Regions from separate parts of the Streptomyces sp. CNT372 genome, predicted to be linked through region 1. Evidence: riboswitches for the same ligand, from Rfam matches in the RefSeq annotation. Region 1 holds a riboswitch; each other region holds the start of a gene.
The links. Region 1 has a riboswitch for cobalamin ahead of C593_RS0115195 (CoA-acylating methylmalonate-semialdehyde dehydrogenase). Riboswitches for the same ligand answer to the same signal wherever they lie in the genome.

Region 1 (4,826 bases):
CGCTCCGCCGACGACCGCCGAGGCGACCACCACGAGCGCCATCAGCCCGAGGACCAGGAGGAACCACCCCTGGACGGTGAAACTCCCGCTCCTGCGGGGCCGGGGGCCTTCGGCGGGGCCTTCGGCCCCGTTGGTGGTGCTGCTCATGCGCTGTGCTCCCAATTCATGTGCAGGACGGCGATGTCGTCCGACAGCCCCCCGTACGGTGCGGCGGCGGCCGAGACCTCGTCCACCACGGTGTCCACGAACTCCTGCGGGGGCAGGTGGGCGTGCCGCTGGGCGGCGGCGAGGAGTCCGTCCTCGCCGAGCCGCTGACCGCCCGGCCCGGTCCTGCCCTCGAAAAGGCCGTCGGTGAAGGCGACCAGGCTGGTGTCCGGGGTGATGGGCAGGGTGTGCTCGCTCCAGCGGGCCTGGCCCGGCAGGAAACCGAGCGCCATCCCGCCCGGCGGCTCGTACCAGGAGACGCGGCCGCCGGAACGCAGCATCATGCCGGGGTGCCCGGCGCGCACCACCCGGACGCAGGACCGGTCCGGGGGGAAGACGCAGGAGACGAGGGTGGCGAAGAGCTGGTCCTCGCCCCGTTCGGCGGCGAGGATCTCCTCCAGGAGACGCAGCTGGTCGGGGCCGGTGCGCCCGCTCATCACGGCCGCGCGCCAGGCGACCCGCAGGCAGACGCCGAGGGCCGCCTCGGCCGGGCCGTGCCCGGAGACGTCGCCGACCACTGCGTGCACCGAGCCGTCCTCGGTCTGGACGACGTCGTAGAAGTCGCCGCCGAGGACGCCGTGGGCGCGGCCGGCCTCGTACCGGGCCACGACCGAGAAGTCGTCCCCGCGCAGCAGCGGGACGGGAAGCAGACCGCGCTCCAGCCGGGTGTTCTCCTGGGCGCGCAGCCGGACCGCCTGGAGGGCGGCGGTGGCGCGCTGGACCTGCTTGCGCTGGAGGGCGTAGCGCACGGCGCGGCTCAGCCCCTCCGAGGTCAGCTGGGCCTTGGACAGGTAGTCCTCGGCGCCCTCGGCCACGGCCGCGAGACCGGTGGGCCCGTCGGCGAGGCCGGTGAGCACGACCACCGCCGCCTCCGGCGCGAAGGTCAGCGTCCGGCGCACGGCCGCGAGGCCCTGGGCGTCCGGCAGGTGCAGATCGAGGAGCACACACAGGCCGGTGCCCCGCTCCTCGGTGACGGCCTCGGCCTCGGCCAGGCTCTTGCACCAGGTCAGCCGGGCGGGCAGCTCCGCGTCGGCCAGTACCTCCTCGAACAGCAGCGCGTCCCCCGCGTCGTCCTCGATCAGGAGAAGGGACACCTCCTGATCCGTCGCGGGGAGATCACCTCCCTGCGACGGCACCAGCGCCCTTCCCAGCGCGGGCAGCTCCACCCCAGCCTCCTCGTCACGCCATCGGCCCCCGATGCGTCGCGAGAACAATACTGGTGGCGGGGTCGTGCCCGCGCCGAGTGATCGCGCCCGGTGGGCCTCGCCGTCCGATGGCCGCAGTCGCCGCGCGGAGGGATTTCGTTCTGCGGCTTGCCAGGGGTGTCGCGCCTGTGCCCGGGGCACCGGGTGTGCGAAGTGTCTCCTCCGCGCGCCCGGCGCCCCGTCACCGGGGACGCGCCCGCCCCCGGTGCCCCGTCACGCGGGCCGGGTGCGTCAGAACGAGGTCCGGGTGAACGCCACCCGGTCGCCCGCGTTCAGCCGGAACTGGCAGCCGCCGACCGGTGTGGGCGTCCCGTTGACCGAGATGTTCCAGTACGCGGAGCCGCCGCCGGAGACCCCCTTCACGGTGTCCACCGAGAAGTCGTCGAAGGAGGCGTACCAGGTCCCGTCCCAGGTGAAGCCGTGTTCGTGTGCGCCGCCGGGTGGGCGGCGGCGGGCGCGGGTGCGGGGCCGGCACGGCCTGGGCGGCGGCGGGCGCGGTGGTCAGGGCGAGACCCAGCGCCGTGGCGGTGACCAGGGCGCGGCAGGGGTGGACTTAGTAGGACGTCCAACTATATCTTCGCGACCGAAGGCCCGCGGTGCAGGGAAGCCGGTGTGAATCCGGCGCGGTCCCGCCACTGTGACCGGGGAGTGCGTCCTCCAGCGAGGAAGGCCACCGGCGGAGAGATCCGCCGGGAAGGCCGGAGGGCGTGCGCTGATCCGGGAGTCAGGATACCGGCCGCGGGATGTTCCGTGTTGTCCACGAGGATGGAGCAGACACGCATGGCACCGGTCCGTACCCGTGACCCTGGTGATCCGGCGAGGCACACCCGCGTTCCCGCGCACGTGTAGCCCTCGGCGGCCCTCCGGCCTCCGCGTCCCACGGTGGTTCCGCGCGCCCGCACCCGACCGGTGCGCCGCGCCGGCCCGCCGTGCCATCCCCGGATCTCACCTGACGAGAGCAGGCTTCCATGGTCCGTGAACTGACACATTTCGTCGGCGGAAAGCGCACGCCCGGCACCTCCGGGCTCTTCGCCGACGTCCACGACCCCAACACCGGTGCCGTCCAGGCGCACGTCCCGCTCGCCGGGGCCGAGGAGACCCGCGCCGCGATCGCCGACGCGGCGGCCGAGCAGCCCGAATGGGCCGCGTGGAACCCGCAGCGCCGCGCCCGCGTTCTGATGCGCTTCCTCCAGCTCGTCGAGGACGAACGGGACGAACTCGCCCGCCTGCTCTCCGCCGAGCACGGCAAGACCGTCCCCGACGCGCACGGCGACCTCCAGCGCGGCCTGGAGGTCGTCGAGTTCGCCGCGGGCATCCCGCACCTGCTCAAGGGCGAGTTCACCGACAACGCCGGCACCGGCATCGACGTGCACTCCCTGCGCAGCCCCCTCGGCGTGGTCGCCGGCATCACCCCGTTCAACTTCCCGGCGATGATCCCGCTCTGGAAGGCCGCCCCCGCGCTCGCCTGCGGGAACGCCTTCGTCCTCAAGCCCTCCGAACGCGACCCCTCCGTGCCGCTGCGGCTCGCCGAACTCTTCGTGGAGGCGGGCCTTCCGCCCGGTGTGCTGAACGTCGTCAACGGCGCGAAGGAGGCCGTGGACACGCTGCTGGAGGACCCCCGCGTGGACGCCGTCGGCTTCGTCGGCTCCACCCCCGTCGCCCAGCACGTCTACGAGACCGCCGCCCGGCACGGCAAGCGCGCCCAGTGCTTCGGCGGCGCCAAGAACCACATGATCGTCATGCCGGACGCCGACCTGGACCAGGCCGTGGACGCCCTCGTCGGCGCCGGCTACGGCTCCGCCGGTGAACGCTGCATGGCCGTCTCCGTCGCCGTCCCGGTGGGCGAGGAGACCGCCGACGCCCTGGTGGCCGCCCTGCGGGAACGCGTCGGCACCCTGCGCATCGGCCGCTCCGACGACCCCGGGGCCGACTTCGGGCCGCTGGTCGGCCGCGACGCCCTGGACCGGGTCCGCCGCTACGTCGACATCGGCGTCACCGAGGGCGCCGAACTCGTCGTCGACGGACGGGACTTCGTCCTCCCCGGCCACGAGAACGGCTTCTTCGCCGGCGCCTCCCTCTTCGACCGGGTCACCCCCTCGATGCGGATCTACCGCGAGGAGATCTTCGGCCCGGTGCTCTCGGTGGTCCGCGCCGCCGACTACGAGGAGGCCCTGCGGCTGCCCAGCGAGCACCCCTTCGGCAACGGCGTCGCCCTGTTCACCCGCGACGGCGACACCGCCCGCGACTTCACCCGCCGGGTGAACACCGGCATGGTCGGCGTCAACGTGCCCATCCCGGTGCCCGTCGCCTACCACTCCTTCGGCGGCTGGAAGCGGTCCGCCTTCGGCGACCTGGGCCAGCACGGCACCGACTCGATCCGCTTCTTCACCCGCACCAAGACCGTCACCTCGCGCTGGCCCTCCGGGGTCAAGGAAGGCGCGAGCTTCACCATCCCGACGATGGGGTGAGCAGGCCATGACCACCACCACCCTCACCAAGGACCAGCTCGCCCTCGCCGAGGTGACCCTCGACTTCGCGCAGGAGCGCCTGGCCCCCTCCGCCGTCGCCTGGGACCGGGACAAGCACTTCCCCGTCGACGTGCTGCGCGCGGCCGCCGGACTCGGCCTCGGCGGCGTCTACGTCCGCGAGGAGCACGGCGGTTCGGGGCTCGGCCGCGCCGACGGCGTCCTCGTCTTCGAGGTCCTCGCCACCGGCTGCCCGTCCATCGCCGGCTACCTCTCCATCCACAACATGGTCGCCTGGATGATCGACGCCTACGGCGACGAGACCCAGCGCGCCCGCTGGCTGCCCGGCCTCTGCGCGGCCACCACCCTCGGCAGCTACTGCCTCACCGAACCCGGCGCCGGCTCGGACGCCGCCGCCCTGCGCACCCACGCGGAACGGGACGGCGACCACTACGTCCTCACCGGCGTCAAGCAGTTCGTCTCCGGAGCGGGCGCCTCCGGGGTCTACGTCGTCATGGCCCGCACCGGCGGCGACGGCCCCGGCGGCATCAGCGCCTTCGTCGTCGAACGCGACGACCCCGGCCTCTCCTTCGGCGCCAACGAGGTCAAGATGGGCTGGAACGCCCAGCCCACCCGGCAGGTGGTTCTCGACGGCGTCCGCGTCCCCGCCGACCGGCGCCTCGGCGCGGAGGGCGACGGCTTCCGCATCGCCATGCACGGCCTCAACGGCGGCCGCCTCGGCATCGCGGCCTGCTCCCTCGGCGGCGCGCAGAGCGCCCTCGACCGCAGCCTCACCCACCTCGCCGACCGGGAGGCCTTCGGGGCACCCCTCATCCGGGCGCAGGGACTCCAGTTCGCGCTGGCCGACATGGCCACCGAACTCGCCGCCGCCCGCGCCCTGGTCCGCCAGGCCGCCGACGCCCTCGACCGGGGCGACCCCGGCGCACCCCAC
Region 2 (4,826 bases), on a different contig from region 1:
TCGCGGGCGCGCTGGCGGAGGAGGGAGCGCCGCTGGAGCGGGTCGAGGCGGTGGCTCGACGGGTGAACGAGCGGTCGCGGAGCTTCGGCGTCGCGCTCAGCGCGTGCAGCACGCCCGCCAAGGGCGGCCCGACCTTCGACCTGCCGCCCGGCGAACTGGAGCTGGGCATCGGCATCCACGGCGAACCCGGCCGGGAGCGGCGGCCGATGATGACCTCGGGTGAGATCGCGGACGTCGCCGTCGGGGCCGTCCTCGACGACCTGCGCCCCGACGCGCCGGTCATCGCCCTGGTCAACGGGATGGGCGCCACCCCCCTGCTGGAGCTGTACGGCTTCAACGCGGAGGTGCAGCGGGTGCTCGCCGAACGCGGTGTGCCCGTGGTCCGCACCCTCGTCGGCAACTACGTGACCTCGCTCGACATGGCGGGCTGCTCGGTGACGCTGTGCGAGGCGGACGAGGAACTGGTCCGGCTGTGGGACGCGCCCGTCGCCACGCCCGGGCTGCGGTGGGGCCGCTGACCGGCCCGCCGACGCCGGGCCGCCGCGAGGGCAGCCGTTCACCCATGAGTCCATGAGTCCATGAGCCAGTGGAGCCAGTGGAGCCCGTCAAGTCAGTGGAGTCAGTGGATCAATGAATCAACAGGAACAGGGAGTCACCGTGCTCGACACCGCGTTCTTCCGGCGCTGGCTGACCCTCGCCGCGGCGGCCGTGGACCGGGAGGCGGACCGTCTGACCGAGCTGGACTCGGCGATCGGCGACGCCGACCACGGCAGCAACCTCAAACGGGGCTTCGCCGCCGTGACAGCCGAGCTGGACAAGGAGCCGCCGGCCACCCCGGGGGCGGTCCTCGCACTCGCCGGGCGGCAGCTCATCTCCTCCGTCGGCGGCGCCTCCGGACCGCTGTACGGGACGCTGCTGCGCCGCACCGGCAAGACCCTCGGCGAGGCCGCGGAGATCACGCCCGGCGAACTGGCCGAGGCCCTGCGCACGGGTGTCGCGGCGGTGGCGCAGCTGGGCGGCGCGGCGGCGGGCGACAAGACGATGCTGGACGCCCTGGGGCCGGCGGTCGACGCGCTCACGGACTCCGTGGACTCCTTCGCAGCGGCGGCGACCGCGGCGCAGGAGGGCGCCGTGGCGACCGTGCCGCTCCAGGCACGCAAGGGCCGGGCGAGCTACCTAGGTGAACGCAGCATCGGCCACCAGGACCCGGGCGCGACCTCCTCCGCGCTGCTGATCGCGGCCCTGGCCCGCGCCGCCGAGCAGCCGACCGGGCCCGACGCCGAGGGGGACGCGTCGTGAGCAGCCCCGGCGACCGGCCCGGACCCGGCAGCACCCCCGCCGACCGGTCCCGGCCGGACTCCGCCCCCGGCGACAGGCCCGGACCGGACGCCGTCCCCGCCCCCGTCGGCATCGTGCTCGTCTCCCACAGCGCCGCCGTCGCCGCGTCCGTCGCCGAACTGGCCCGCGGGCTGGCCGGGGGCGGGGACACCGCTCCCGTCGCGGCCGCCGGCGGCGCCCCGGACGGCGGCCTCGGCACCAGCGCCGAGCTGATCGCGGACGCGGCCCGGAGCGTGGACCGGGGCGCGGGCGTGGCGGTCTTCGTCGACCTGGGCAGCGCGGTGCTGACGGTCAAGGCCCTCCTCGCGGAAGGAGACGAACTGCCCGAGGGGACACGGCTGGTGGACGCGCCTTTCGTGGAGGGCGCGGTCGCCGCCGTCGTGACGGCGTCGGCGGGCGGCGACGCGGACGCGGTGGCCGCCGCGGCCGGGGAGGCGTACGCGTACCGCAAGGAGTGACCGAGGCCCGGGCGGGGCCACGGCCCGAGGGGGCGTCCGGCCCACCGGTCCGTGACGTGGGACGCACCCGTGCGCGGGTTGTGAGGGCGCAGGCCGGAGGACTAATGTCGCGCTGCCTTGGTGTTCGGGAAACCGGTGCGGTACCGGTGCGGCCCTCGCCACTGTGATCGGGATGTCCGGCCCCACCCCCGTGCGGGGAGCCACTGGGACACCGCGGGAGACCGCGGTTCCTGGGAAGGCGGGGTCGGGCGGCTTCGGCGTGTCCGGAAGGCGACTTCCGGCCCTCTCCCGTCAGCCAGGAGACCGGCCAGGGTGCGTTGTCCATCCACGAGGTGCTGGAGAGGGTCTCCCGATCATGCATATAGCCGAGGGGTATCTGCCCCCCTTGCACGCGGTCGCGTGGGGTGCCGCGTCCGCCCCGTTCGTCGTCCACGGCGTCCGCGCGCTGACCCGCGAGGTCAAGGCGCATCCCGAGTCGACGCTTCTGCTCGGTGCGTCCGGTGCGTTCACGTTCGTCCTGTCCGCTCTGAAGATCCCCTCGGTGACGGGCAGTTGCTCCCATCCGACCGGTACCGGACTCGGTGCCATCCTGTTCCGGCCGCCGGTGATGGCGGTCCTGGGCACCATCACCCTGCTGTTCCAGGCGCTGCTGCTCGCGCACGGCGGCCTGACCACCCTCGGCGCGAACATCTTCTCCATGGCGATCATCGGGCCATGGGCCGGCTACGCCGTCTTCCGGCTGCTGCGCCGGTACGACGCGCCGCTGATGGTCGCCGTCTTCTTCGCCGCGTTCGTCGCCGACCTGTCGACGTACTGCGTGACCAGCGTCCAGCTCGCGCTGGCCTTCCCGGACCCGGGCAGCGGTATCGCCGGGTCGCTGGCGAAGTTCGGGGGCATCTTCGCCGTGACGCAGATCCCGCTGGCCGTCAGCGAGGGGCTGCTGACCGTGCTGGTGATGCGTCTGCTGGTGAAGTCCAGCAAGGGTGAACTGACTCGTCTCGGCGTGCTGGTGAGCAGCGTGGGCGGGTCGAGGAAGAAGGAGGCCGTGGTCCGATGAGCCGCAACGCGAAGATCAACTTCCTGCTCGTCCTGGTCGTGGTCGTCCTGGCCGTGCTGCCGCTGGCCTTCGGGCTCGGCGACCACAGGGAGGAGCCGTTCGCAGGGGCGGACGCGGAGGCCGAGACGGCGATCACCGAGATCGCGCCCGACTACGAGCCCTGGTTCTCGCCCCTGTACGAACCGCCGTCGGGCGAGGTGGAGTCGGCCCTGTTCGCGCTCCAGGCCGCGATCGGCGCCGGGGTCGTGGCGTACTACTTCGGCGTGCACCGGGGCCGCCGCCAGGGCGCGGCGCGCGCGGCGGCGGACGCCCCGGAGCCGTCGGAGCCCGAAGCCGCCGAGTCCGGCTCAAAGGCGTCCGGGTCCGGGGGGCCCGGGTCGGGGGAGCCCGGGTCCGCGGCGGGTGCCGGGACCACGGCCGGGTCCGCCTGACCGCCGGTGCTGCCGATCGACGCGGCGGCGCACAGCAGTCGCTGGCGCCGCCGTCACCCCGGCGAGAAGGCCGTGCTGGGGCTGGGCCTGACGGTGACGGCCGTGTGCCTGCCGCCCTGGCCCGGCGCCGTGCTCGTCGCCGCCGCGACCCTCGCCGTGCTGCTGGGCCCGGCGGGTGTCGCGGGCAGGCAGCTCTGGCGGGCCTTCCGGATTCCCCTCGGTTTCTGCGTCACGGGCGCGATTCCGCTGCTGTTCGCCGTCGGCGGGCCCGGCGGGCCGGTCTCCCTGGCGCCCGACGGGCCCCTCCAGGCGGGCCAGTTGCTGCTGCGCACCTGTGCCGCCTCCCTGGGGGTGCTGCTGTTCGCGTTCACCACCCCGGTGTCGGACGTGCTGCCGCGGCTGGTGCGCGCCGGGGTGCCCGCGGCCGTGGTGGACGTGGCCCTGGTGATGTACCGCATCACCTTCCTGCTGCTCGACTCGGTGAGCCGGGTCCGCCAGGCGCAGGCCGCGCGGCTCGGGCACACCGGCCGGGCGGCCGCCTGGCGTTCCCTCGCCGGGCTCGGCGCGACCGCGTTCGTACGGGCCTTCGACCGCGCCTCCCGGCTCCAGTCCGGTCTCGCAGGGCGCGGCTACGACGGGACACTGCGGGTCCTGGTGCCGCAGGCGGAGGTCTCGCGGCCGTTCCTCGGCAAGGTGGCCGCGCTGCTGGCCGGAATCGTCCTGGCCACCCTCCTGCTCGAAAGGTTCGTCCTGTGACCGTCGTCCGCCTGTCCGGTGCCCGCTACGCCTACGAGGACGGCCCCGTCGTGCTGGACGGGGTGGACCTGGCACTCGCCGAGGGCCGGGCCACGGCACTCCTCGGCCGCAACGGCAGCGGCAAGACCACCCTGCTGCGGCTGCTCAGCGGCGGCCTGCGCCCGGACGCGGGGCGGCTGCTGCTGGCGGACGAGCCGGTCTCCTACGACCGGGCCGGGCTGACCCGGCTGCGCACCACCGTGCAGCTCGTCGTGCAGGACCCGGACGACCAGTTGTTCGCGGCCTCCGTCGAACAGGACGTCTCCTTCGGTCCGATGAACCTCCGGCTGCCCGAGGAGGAGGTCCGGGCCCGCGTCGACGAGGCGCTCGCCGCGCTGGACATCACGGCGCTGCGGGACCGTCCGACCCATCTGCTCTCGTACGGGCAGCGCAAGCGGGCGGCGATCGCGGGAGCCGTGGCGATGCGCCCGCGGGTGCTGATCCTGGACGAGCCCACGGCGGGTCTCGACCCGCACGGCCAGGAGCGGCTGCTCGATGCGCTGGCGCGGCTCCGGGAGACCGGGACGACGGTGGTGATGGCCACGCACGATGTGGACCTGGCGCTGCGCTGGGCGGACGACGCGGCGGTCCTGGCCCCGGACGGGCTGCGGACCGGGCCGGTGGCCGAACTCCTCACCGACCGGGCCCTGCTCGACGCGGCCCGGTTGCGCAGCCCGTGGGGCACGGCGGTCGGGGCGTTGCTGCGGGCGCACGGCCTGCTGGGCGCGGGCGACCCGGTGCCGCTCA
Region 3 (4,826 bases), on a different contig from region 1:
GGGCCGGTTCATGCTCCAGGACATGCTGGGCAACGTCTACAAGCCGATGAAGCAGGTGAGCTGGAAGCCCGGCGTCTGGTTCGCCAGCGCGGTGGTGGTCGGCGGCTGGGGCTACTTCCTCTGGGTCGGCGTGCACGACCCGCTCGGCGGCATCAACCAGCTCTTCCCGCTGTTCGGCATCGCCAACCAGCTGCTGGCGGCGGTCGCCCTCGCGGTCTGCACCACCCTGCTGGTCAAGTCCGGCCGCCTGAAGTGGGCGTGGGTGACGGCGGTGCCGCTCGCCTGGGACGTGACGGTCACCCTCACCGCGAGCTGGCAGAAGATCTTCTCCAGCGACCCGAAGGTGGGCTTCTTCGCCCAGCGCGACAAGTACCAGGCCGGCATCGAGTCGGGCGAGGTCCTCGCCCCGGCGAAGTCGATGGACGACATGCACACCATCGTCACCAACTCCACCGTGGACGGGGTGCTCTGCGCGCTGTTCGCCGTGCTCATCGTGATCGTGCTGGCCGACGCGGGCCGGGTCTGCTGGAAGGCCATCAGCGACCCGGACGGCGTGCGCCTCGCCGAGACCCCGTACGTCAAGTCGAAGATCGTCGCACCCGACGGGCTGTTCCCGACCGCGCGGGAGAAGGCCGAACTCGCCGCGGTGGGCGCGGGCGTGCCGGCCCCCGCGGCCTCCTCGGAGAACGAGACCACCGGAAGCGGCCGGCCGTGACGGCCGCGGCGGGCACGAGCACGGACACCCGGGGCCGGCTGCGGCGCGCGGTGGCCTGGATCCGCTGGTACGTGCGCGAGGTGTCGGGCGAGACGGTCTACGACCGCTACGTCGCCCACACCCGCTCCCACGACCCCGCGGCCCCCGTGATGTCCCGCCGCGCCTTCGAACGCGCCCGCATGGACGAACGGGAGGCGGACCCCCGCAACGGCTTCCGCTGCTGCTGACCCCCGCCCCGCCCGCACACCACGAAGGGCCGCCGCTCCACGAGGAGCGGCGGCCCTTCGCCGTCGGATCAGTGCACCCAGTCCTTGAGCTGCTCGGTGGCCAGGGTGATGTCCACCGGCGCGGGCAGTTCGAGGTCCTTGCCGAACGGCACCGTGCGGGCGTTCTCGTACCGCACGCCGTCGGGGCGGCTGTACACCGTGACCTCGCAGCTGTCCCGGTCGATCAGCAGGAAGAGCGGGATGCCGGTCCGGGCATAGGCACGGGGCTTCTCCACCCGGACGCGTCCGTCGGTGTCCGCATCGTACGAGGTGACCTCGACGACCATCAGCACCTGGTCCGGGTCCGCCCACTCGCCCTGCCCGACGAAGGCTCCGCTCGGCGCCAGGGAGCCGTCCGGGCGGGCCCTGCCCTTGCGGTACTCCTGCATCTTGAGCCCCTGGTCGGGGTAGAGCCAGAGCTCCGGCCGCGCCTGCATGCAGATACGCGTCAGCCACTCGATGATGCGCCCGTGGTCCCCGTCCGGCACTGCTTTGCTCCTGAGCTTTCCGTCGATGAGTTCCAGGCGCACGCCCTCGGTCGTGCGGGCCAGTATCCGGAAGGCCTCGTCGAATTCGTCGGAGTCCAGGTGCGGGCGGTCGGTGGTCACGGTCGTGGACCCTCCCTTCAAGGACCACGATAGCGGCGCCGGGTACCGTCCGCGGGGCCGTCCGCAGGGTCGTCCGCGGGGCGGGCGGGCCGTTCGCTTCCCGTCACTTGCGACACGGAGACACAACATGTGGGGGGTGAGTCATCGAGCCGCCCCCACATGTATGCTCGTCTCGCTGTCGACGCAGGGGAATCCGGTGCGAATCCGGGACTGTCCCGCAACGGTGAGCGGTGTGCTGCGCGCTGCCCGCGAGTCCGAGGACCTGCCGACCGCCGCCCGGTCGACCGACCCGGGCGCCAGACGTCCGGGCCTCGCGGTTGGGCCGGTGGACGCCGTGCACGCCGGTGCCCGTTTCCGTGGGCCCGTGCGCGCGGCCGCCCCCTCCCGCCGGCCCCGAGCCGAGCGAGGGAGAGCACCACTGTGACCATCGCGCCCGCCGATCCGGTTTCAGCCGTCCAGCAAGACGGCCCCGGTACCGCACTGCTGCGGACCCTGACCGAACTGACGGCCGACCTGCCCGACACCGACCCCGGCCGGGTCGCCGCCGCCGCGCTGCGCGGCCGGCACGCCGGGTCGGACGAGGCGGAGTTGCGCTCCCTCGCCACCGACGCGGCCGCCGGGCTGATCTCCGAGGACCCGGCGTACTCCCGGCTCGCGGCCCGTCTGCTCACGATCACCATCGCGGAAGAGGCAGCGGGCGAGGGCGCCGTGTCGTTCTCCGCCTCCGTCGCCGTGGGCCACCGCGAGGGCCTGATCGCCGACCGGACCGCCGCGTTCACCACCACGCACGCCACCCGGCTCGACGCGCTGATCGACACCGGGGCCGACGACCGCTTCGGCTACTTCGGTCTGCGCACCCTCTACAGCCGCTACCTGCTGCGCCACCCGATCACCCGGAACGTGATCGAGACCCCCCAGCACTTCATGCTCCGCGTCGCCGCCGGCCTCGCCGAGGACGAGTCGGTGCGGGCCCTGGAGGAAGTGGCCGCGCTCTACCGCCTGATGAGCCGGCTCGACTACCTCCCCTCCTCCCCCACCCTCTTCAACTCCGGCACCCGGCACCCGCAGATGTCCTCCTGCTATCTGCTGGACTCCCCGCTGGACGAGCTGGACTCCATCTACGACCGCTACCACCAGGTCGCACGGCTGTCGAAGCACGCGGGCGGCATCGGTCTGTCGTACTCCCGCATCCGCGCCCGCGGTTCGCTCATCCGCGGCACCAACGGCCACTCCAACGGCATCGTCCCCTTCCTGAAGACCCTGGACGCCTCGGTCGCCGCCGTGAACCAGGGCGGCCGGCGCAAGGGCGCGGCCGCGATCTACCTGGAGACATGGCACGCGGACATCGAGGAGTTCCTGGAGCTCCGCGACAACACCGGCGAGGACGCCCGCCGCACCCACAACCTCAACCTCGCGCACTGGATCCCGGACGAGTTCATGCGCCGGGTCGAGGCGGACGCCGACTGGTCGCTGTTCTCCCCCGCCGACACGCCCGAACTGGTCGACCTCTGGGGCGCGGAGTTCGACGCCGCCTACCGCAGGGCCGAGGCGGCCGGACTGGCCCGCAAGACCCTCCCCGCCCGGGAGCTGTACGGCCGCATGATGCGCACCCTCGCGCAGACAGGCAACGGCTGGATGACCTTCAAGGACGCCTCCAACCGCACCGCCAACCAGACCGCCGAGCCCGGCCGCGTCGTCCACTCCTCGAACCTCTGCACGGAGATCCTGGAGGTCACCGACGACGGTGAGACCGCCGTGTGCAACCTCGGTTCGGTGAACCTGGGCGCGTTCGTGGACACCGCCACCGGCGACATCGACTGGGAGCGGCTGGACGAGACCGTGCGCACCGCGGTCACCTTCCTGGACCGCGTGGTGGACATCAACTTCTACCCGACCGAGCAGGCGGGGCGCTCCAACTCCCGCTGGCGCCCGGTGGGTCTGGGCGCCATGGGCCTCCAGGACGTCTTCTTCAAGCTGCGCCTGCCCTTCGACTCGCCCGAGGCGAAGGCCCTCTCCACGAAGATCGCCGAGCGGATCATGCTCGCCGCGTACGAGGCGTCCTGCGACCTCGCCGAGCGCAACGGCGCGCTGCCCGCCTGGGCCGAGACCCGCACCGCCCGCGGTGTGCTGCACCCGGACCACTACGACGCGGAGCTGACCTGGCCCGAGCGCTGGGCCGCCCTGCGCACCCGGGTCGCGGCGACCGGCATGCGCAACTCGCTGCTGCTGGCCATCGCGCCGACCGCGACGATCGCCTCCATCGCCGGCGTCTACGAGTGCATCGAGCCCCAGGTCTCCAACCTGTTCAAGCGCGAGACCCTCTCCGGCGAGTTCCTCCAGGTCAACTCCTACCTGGTGCAGGACCTGAAGAAGCTCGGCGTGTGGGACGCGCAGACCCGCGAGGCGCTGCGCGACTCCAACGGCTCGGTCCAGGGCTTCACCTGGGTCCCGGAGGACGTCCGCGCGCTGTACCGCACGGCGTGGGAGATCCCGCAGCGCGGTCTGATCGACATGGCGGCCGCCCGCACGCCGTTCCTCGACCAGAGCCAGTCGCTCAACCTGTTCCTGGAGACGCCGACCATCGGGAAGCTCTCCTCGATGTACGCGTACGCCTGGAAGCAGGGCCTGAAGACGACGTACTACCTGCGCTCCCGTCCGGCCACCCGGATCGCCCGCGCCGCGTCCGGCGCCCCGGCGGCCGCCCCGATCCCGGTGCCCGTGCAGGCGACCCCGGAGGACGCCGTGGCCTGCTCCCTGGAGAACCCCGAGTCCTGCGAGGCGTGCCAGTAGGCACCCGACCGCCCCTCCTCCCCCGGGGGTGTCCGGCCCCGAACCGCCGGACACCCCCCTCCCGCACCACCCCACCCGGAAGGACGGCGCGCACGCGCCGGTACGCCATGACTGACCAGCAGAACCTGCTCGACCCCGGATTCGAGCTGACCCTCCGCCCGATGCGCTACCCCGACTTCTACGAGCGCTACCGGGACGCGATCAAGAACACCTGGACCGTGGAGGAGGTCGACCTCCACTCCGACGTGACCGACCTCGCCAAGCTCACGCCCGCCGAGCAGCACCTCATCGGCCGGCTGGTCGCCTTCTTCGCCACGGGCGACTCGATCGTGGCGAACAACCTGGTCCTCACGCTCTACAAGCACATCAACTCCCCGGAGGCGCGCCTGTACCTGTCGCGCCAGCTCTTCGAGGAGGCCGTGCACGTCCAGTTCTATCTGACGCTGC
Region 4 (4,826 bases), on a different contig from region 1:
GCCACTCCAGCGCCCGCACCGTGCCGCGGGTGCCGGGCACCACCACCAGGTCCGCGTCCGCCAGTTCCTCGGGCCGGTCCACGAAGCGCACCACGACACCCGGTTCGGCGGCCAGCGCGTCCACGTCCGTGAAGTTGGACATCAGCGGCACGGCGCACACCGCGACCCGCAGCAGCTCCTCGCCGACCGGCGGCGCGACCACCGACTCCCGCACGGCCCCGCGCAGGGACACCCGCAGACCGTCCTCCTCGTCGATGCCGAGCCCGTGCGCGAACGGCAGTACCCCGTAGGTGCGCCGCCCGGTGAGCCCGAGCAGCATGTCGAGACCCGGCTCCAGCAGGGAGACGTCGCCCCGGAACTTGTTGACGAGGTACCCGGCCACCAGCTCCTGGTCCTCCGGCGCCAGCAGCGCCGTCGTCCCGAAGAACTGGGCGAACACCCCGCCCCGGTCGATGTCCCCGACCACCAGCACCGGCAGCCGGGCGGCCCGGGCGACCCCCATGTTGACGATGTCCGTCCGCCGCAGATTGATCTCCGCCGGACTGCCGGCGCCCTCGCAGATCACCGCGTCGTACGTGTTCCGCAGCTCCTCCAGGCAGGCCATCACCGGTTCGAACAGCTCGCGTTGGCGGTTGCCGTGGTAGCCGCGGGCGCTCATCTCGCCGATCGGGCGGCCCAGCAGCACGACCTGGCTGGACCGGTCGCCGCCGGGCTTGAGCAGCACCGGGTTCATCTGCGCGGTCGGCTCGACCCGGGCCGCCTGCGCCTGCATCGCCTGCGCCCGCCCGATCTCCGCACCCTCCCGTGTCACGAAGGAGTTCAGCGACATGTTCTGGCCCTTGAACGGCGCGACCTTGACGCCCTGCCGGACCAGCCACCGGCAGATCCCGGCGGTGACCACGCTCTTCCCGGCGTCCGAGGTCGTCCCCGCGACCAGCAGCCCCCCACCGCTCATGCCGTCCTCCCGCCGCTGTCCGGCCCGCCGCGCCCCGACGCCCGGCGCCGGCCTCCGCCGAAGGCCCCCGCGGCCAGCCGCGCGCCCGCGCACACCGCCAGGGAGAGCGCGCCCACCCGGCGCGACAGCCGCACCGCGTGCTCGATGTCGCCCGGCTCCACCGCCCGGCCGCCCGCGTTGAGCACCGGCCGGTGCTCGACCCGCCCCCCGTACGCCAGCGTCCCGCCCAGCCGCACACCGAGCGCCCCCGCGAACGACGCCTCCACCGGGCCCGCGTTGGGGCTCGGGTGCCCGGCCGCGTCGGCCCGCCAGGCGCGCACCGCGCCCCGCGGATCGGGCCCGGCGAGGGCGGCGAGCACGGCGGTCAGCCGGGCGCCCGGCCAGCCCGCCACGTCGTCCAGCCGGGCCGAGGCCCAGCCGTAGCGCAGATGGCGCGGCGAGCGGTGCCCGACCATCGCGTCCAGGGTGTTGACGGCGCGGAAGCCCAGCAGGCCGGGCACACCGGCGACGGCGCCCCACACCAAGGCTCCGACGACCGCGTCGGAGGTGTTCTCGGCGACGGACTCCACGACGGCGCGCGCGATCCCGTCCGCGTCCAGCGCCTGCGGGTCCCGCCCGCACAGGTGCGGCAGCCGCGCCCGCGCCGCCTCGACGTCCCCGGCCTCCAGCGCTGCCCCGACGGCGCGGGCCTCCCGGCCCAGGGTCGTCCCGCCGACGACGGCCCAGGTGGCGGCCGCGGTCAGGGCGGTGGCGGCGGCGGGGGAGCGGCGCACGGCGCGCGCGGCGAGCAGTCCGGCGGCGGTCGCGCCCCCGGCGCACACCAGCGTGTGCAGGGCGCCCCGGGCGCGGTCGTCGCGCCACAGCACGCCCTCGACGGCGGCGGCCGCCCGTCCGAACGCGGCCACCGGGTGCCCGGTGCGCGGATCACCGACGAGCAGGTCGGCGAGGAGCCCCGCGGCGGCGCCGCAGGCGAAGATCCGGCCGCCGCGTGTGCGGCCGGCGTCCCGGGAAGGGGGTCCGGACGGCAGGGCTGGGCCACGGCCAGGCATGACGCAGAGTCCTCACTCAGGGTCCGCGCCCTGGCTCGACGTGAACGGCGGCGAGAGTTCCTGGCTCCCCGGACTCCGGGTGACAGTGGCGGGACCGCGCCGGATTCTCACCGGACTTCCTCTTCTGCCGCCGTATGGCCCCGGCAGTCCACCACGGCCGCCCACGCCCGTCAACTCACCCTTGACCTGCGGCGGGACAGTGTGCCGAGGCCCACACGAGGGCTCGTGCTGCGGGTGCACGGAGACGGCGCCCGGAGGCGGCGCACTCGGACGGCGCACGGGCCGGGCACCGCCCGGTGGCGGTACCCGGCCCGTGCCGGTGACGGATCGGTCGGCGGACGTCAGTCGACGATCAGAAAGATCCCGTACGCGACGGCCACCGCGCAGAGCGCGAAGCAGGCGTACGCACCCGTGCGGGCCATCACGGCGCTGCCGCCGGTCCGCACGGCGGCCTCGCCCTTGCTGAGGCCGATGATGCCGAGGGTGAACAGGCCCACGAGGGCCACGGTGGCGACGAGGCTCACGCCGAAAACGGAGCCGAGGGCTACCCAGTCGATCTTCATCTTGCTGCTTCCTTACACCGCGGCCGGTCGGGCCGGCTCGGTCTCGGCGGGGGCCGGGACGGTGGTCCTGATCTCACCGGCCGGCGGCGGGGTGACGGCCGCGATGGCGGTGGTGACGACGCCCGCGGGCTCCCCGGAACCCTCCGCGCCCTCGGCGCCGGGGGCCTCGGTGTCGTTGACGTTGGTGTGGTCGACAACCTGGCGGCGGGAGGCGATCCAGATCGCCAGTGAGGAGGCGACCAGGAAGACCGCGACCACGGCGACGCCCCAGTCACCCTGCTTGGTGACGAACTCGGAGGCGGCGGCGACCAGGCCGGCGGCCGGCAGGGTCAGACCCCAGGCGACGAACATCCGGGTCGCGGTCGACCAGCGGACCACACCGCCCTTGCGGCCGAGGCCCGCACCCATCACCGCGCCGGAGCAGGAGTGCGTGGTGGAGAGGGAGAAGCCCAGGTTGGAGGAGGCCAGGATGACGCTCGCGGCGCTGGTCTGGGCGGCGAAGCCCTGCTGCGGCTGGAGGTCGGTGAGGCCCTTGCCCATGGTGCGGATGATGCGCCAGCCACCGAGGTAGGTACCGAGGGCGATCGCGACACCGGCGGAGACGATGACCCACATCGGGGGGTTGGAACCCGGCGCGAGCACGTTCCCGGCGACCAGGGCCAGGGTGATGATGCCCATCGTCTTCTGGGCGTCGTTGGTGCCGTGGGCCAGGGAGACCAGGCCGGCAGAGGCGATCTGGCCGGCGCGGTAGCCCTTGGCCGTGTCCTTCTGATCGGTGTTCTTGCCGATCTTGTACGTCAGCCGGGCGGCGATCATCGCGCCGATGCCGGCGACGAGCGGGGCGGCGATGGCCGGGATCAGCACCTTGGTGATCACCACACCGCCGTTGACGGCGGAGAAGCCGGCCGAGGCGACGGTGGCGCCGATGAGGCCGCCCATCAGGGCGTGGGAGGAGCTGGACGGCAGACCCACGAGCCAGGTCAGCAGGTTCCAGAGGATGGCGCCGACGAGCGCCGCGAAGATGACTTCAGGAGAGATGCCTGATTCGTCGACCAGACCGCTGGAGATCGTCTTGGCGACCTCCACCGACAGGAACGCGCCGACGAGGTTCAGAACGGCGGACATGGCCACCGCGGTCTTGGGCTTCATCGCGCCGGTCGAGATGGTCGTCGCCATCGCGTTGGCGGTGTCGTGGAAACCGTTCGTGAAATCGAACACGAGAGCTGTCACGATCACAATCGCGAGCAGCAAGGTGATGTGTTCCATTTACCCAGGCAATCGTTTGACGTCATTGACGTGTGGACCGTAGGCAACCTGGATGAACGGAAGATGAACTGGGTCGGGCGCTGTGGTGTCCGCAAGTGGGGTCAACGGGTTCCGCTTGTGCCGGATCCGCGCCCCTGACCTCGGTGGGCAGTCACTCGAACACCCTCCGTCGCCGCGGGCCGCCCCGGACCGGCCCCGCACCGGCCCCTGGGCCCCTCGGAGCCCCGCTGACAGGATCGGCGCATGACCCATCACACAGAGCGGGACGCCCTCGCGGGGGCGTGGGCCGGACTCGTCGCCACCGCCCGCAGAACCGCCGCCGAAGGACTCGTCGTCGGTACCTCCGGGAACGTCTCCGTCCGCGTCGGCGACCTCGTGCTCGTCACCCCCAGCGGGGTCCCCTACGACCGGCTCGGACCCGGTGACACCGTCGCCACCGACCTCACCGGCCGACAGGTCCTCGGTGAACTGGCGCCCACGAGCGAACTCCCGCTCCACCTGGCCGTGTACACCGGCACGGCCGCCCGCGCGGTGGTCCACACCCACGCCGTCCACGCGACGGCCGTCTCCGTCCTCGTCCCCGAGCTGCCGCCCGTCCACTACATGGCGGCGGCCCTCGGCGGCCCGGTCCGGGTGGCGCCCTACGCCCTCTACGGTACCGAGGCCCTCGCCCGGAACATGACGGACGCCCTGCGCGACCGCACCGCCTGCCTCCTCGGCAACCACGGCACCGTCGCCTACGGGGACACCCTCGACCAGGCGTACGACCGCACCGCCCAGCTGGAGTGGATGTGCCGCCTCTGGCTCACCGCGGCCGCCGTCCCCGGGCACGCCCCCGCCCTCCTCACCGCCGCCCAGCTCGCCGAGGCGGCGGAGCGGTTCCGCGGCTACGGGCAGCCGGGCGCCGGCGAGGAGGGCTGACGGGGCGGGTAGCGGCGCGAAGGGGACGGCCACCCCGGTGCCGCGGCCCACTGGCAGCCGCCCCCCGCCCCG

Region 2: another riboswitch for cobalamin. It lies ahead of C593_RS0121480 (energy-coupling factor ABC transporter permease); the one in region 1 lies ahead of C593_RS0115195 (CoA-acylating methylmalonate-semialdehyde dehydrogenase).
Region 3: another riboswitch for cobalamin. It lies ahead of C593_RS0101590 (ribonucleoside-diphosphate reductase subunit alpha); the one in region 1 lies ahead of C593_RS0115195 (CoA-acylating methylmalonate-semialdehyde dehydrogenase).
Region 4: another riboswitch for cobalamin. It lies ahead of C593_RS0117345 (cobalamin biosynthesis protein); the one in region 1 lies ahead of C593_RS0115195 (CoA-acylating methylmalonate-semialdehyde dehydrogenase).

The regions. Positions count from the first base shown of each region.
Region 1 is NZ_KB897782.1:18,101-22,926, reverse strand. Features, by position in the region: gene C593_RS29780 (sensor histidine kinase) at 1-147, opposite strand, end outside; gene C593_RS0115205 (SpoIIE family protein phosphatase) at 144-1,370, opposite strand; gene C593_RS33780 (DUF4430 domain-containing protein) at 1,641-1,781, opposite strand; cobalamin riboswitch at 1,987-2,164, shown strand; gene C593_RS0115195 (CoA-acylating methylmalonate-semialdehyde dehydrogenase) at 2,378-3,877, shown strand; gene C593_RS0115190 (acyl-CoA dehydrogenase family protein) at 3,885-4,826, shown strand, end outside.
Region 2 is NZ_KB897786.1:1,420-6,245, forward strand. Features, by position in the region: gene dhaK (dihydroxyacetone kinase subunit DhaK) at 1-518, shown strand, start outside; gene dhaL (dihydroxyacetone kinase subunit DhaL) at 658-1,299, shown strand; gene C593_RS0121475 (PTS sugar transporter subunit IIA domain-containing protein) at 1,410-1,796, shown strand; cobalamin riboswitch at 1,898-2,122, shown strand; gene C593_RS0121480 (energy-coupling factor ABC transporter permease) at 2,152-2,853, shown strand; gene C593_RS0121485 (energy-coupling factor ABC transporter substrate-binding protein) at 2,850-3,284, shown strand; gene cbiQ (cobalt ECF transporter T component CbiQ) at 3,291-4,040, shown strand; gene C593_RS30155 (ATP-binding cassette domain-containing protein) at 4,037-4,826, shown strand, end outside.
Region 3 is NZ_KB897776.1:375,993-380,818, forward strand. Features, by position in the region: gene C593_RS0101575 (carbon starvation CstA family protein) at 1-715, shown strand, start outside; gene C593_RS0101580 (YbdD/YjiX family protein) at 712-942, shown strand; gene C593_RS0101585 (Uma2 family endonuclease) at 1,011-1,589, opposite strand; cobalamin riboswitch at 1,752-1,873, shown strand; gene C593_RS0101590 (ribonucleoside-diphosphate reductase subunit alpha) at 2,010-4,379, shown strand; gene C593_RS0101595 (ribonucleotide-diphosphate reductase subunit beta) at 4,487-4,826, shown strand, end outside.
Region 4 is NZ_KB897783.1:52,192-57,017, reverse strand. Features, by position in the region: gene C593_RS0117350 (cobyric acid synthase) at 1-955, opposite strand, end outside; gene C593_RS0117345 (cobalamin biosynthesis protein) at 952-2,004, opposite strand; cobalamin riboswitch at 2,037-2,178, opposite strand; gene C593_RS0117340 (hypothetical protein) at 2,346-2,567, opposite strand; gene C593_RS0117335 (inorganic phosphate transporter) at 2,580-3,833, opposite strand; gene C593_RS0117330 (class II aldolase/adducin family protein) at 4,077-4,754, shown strand.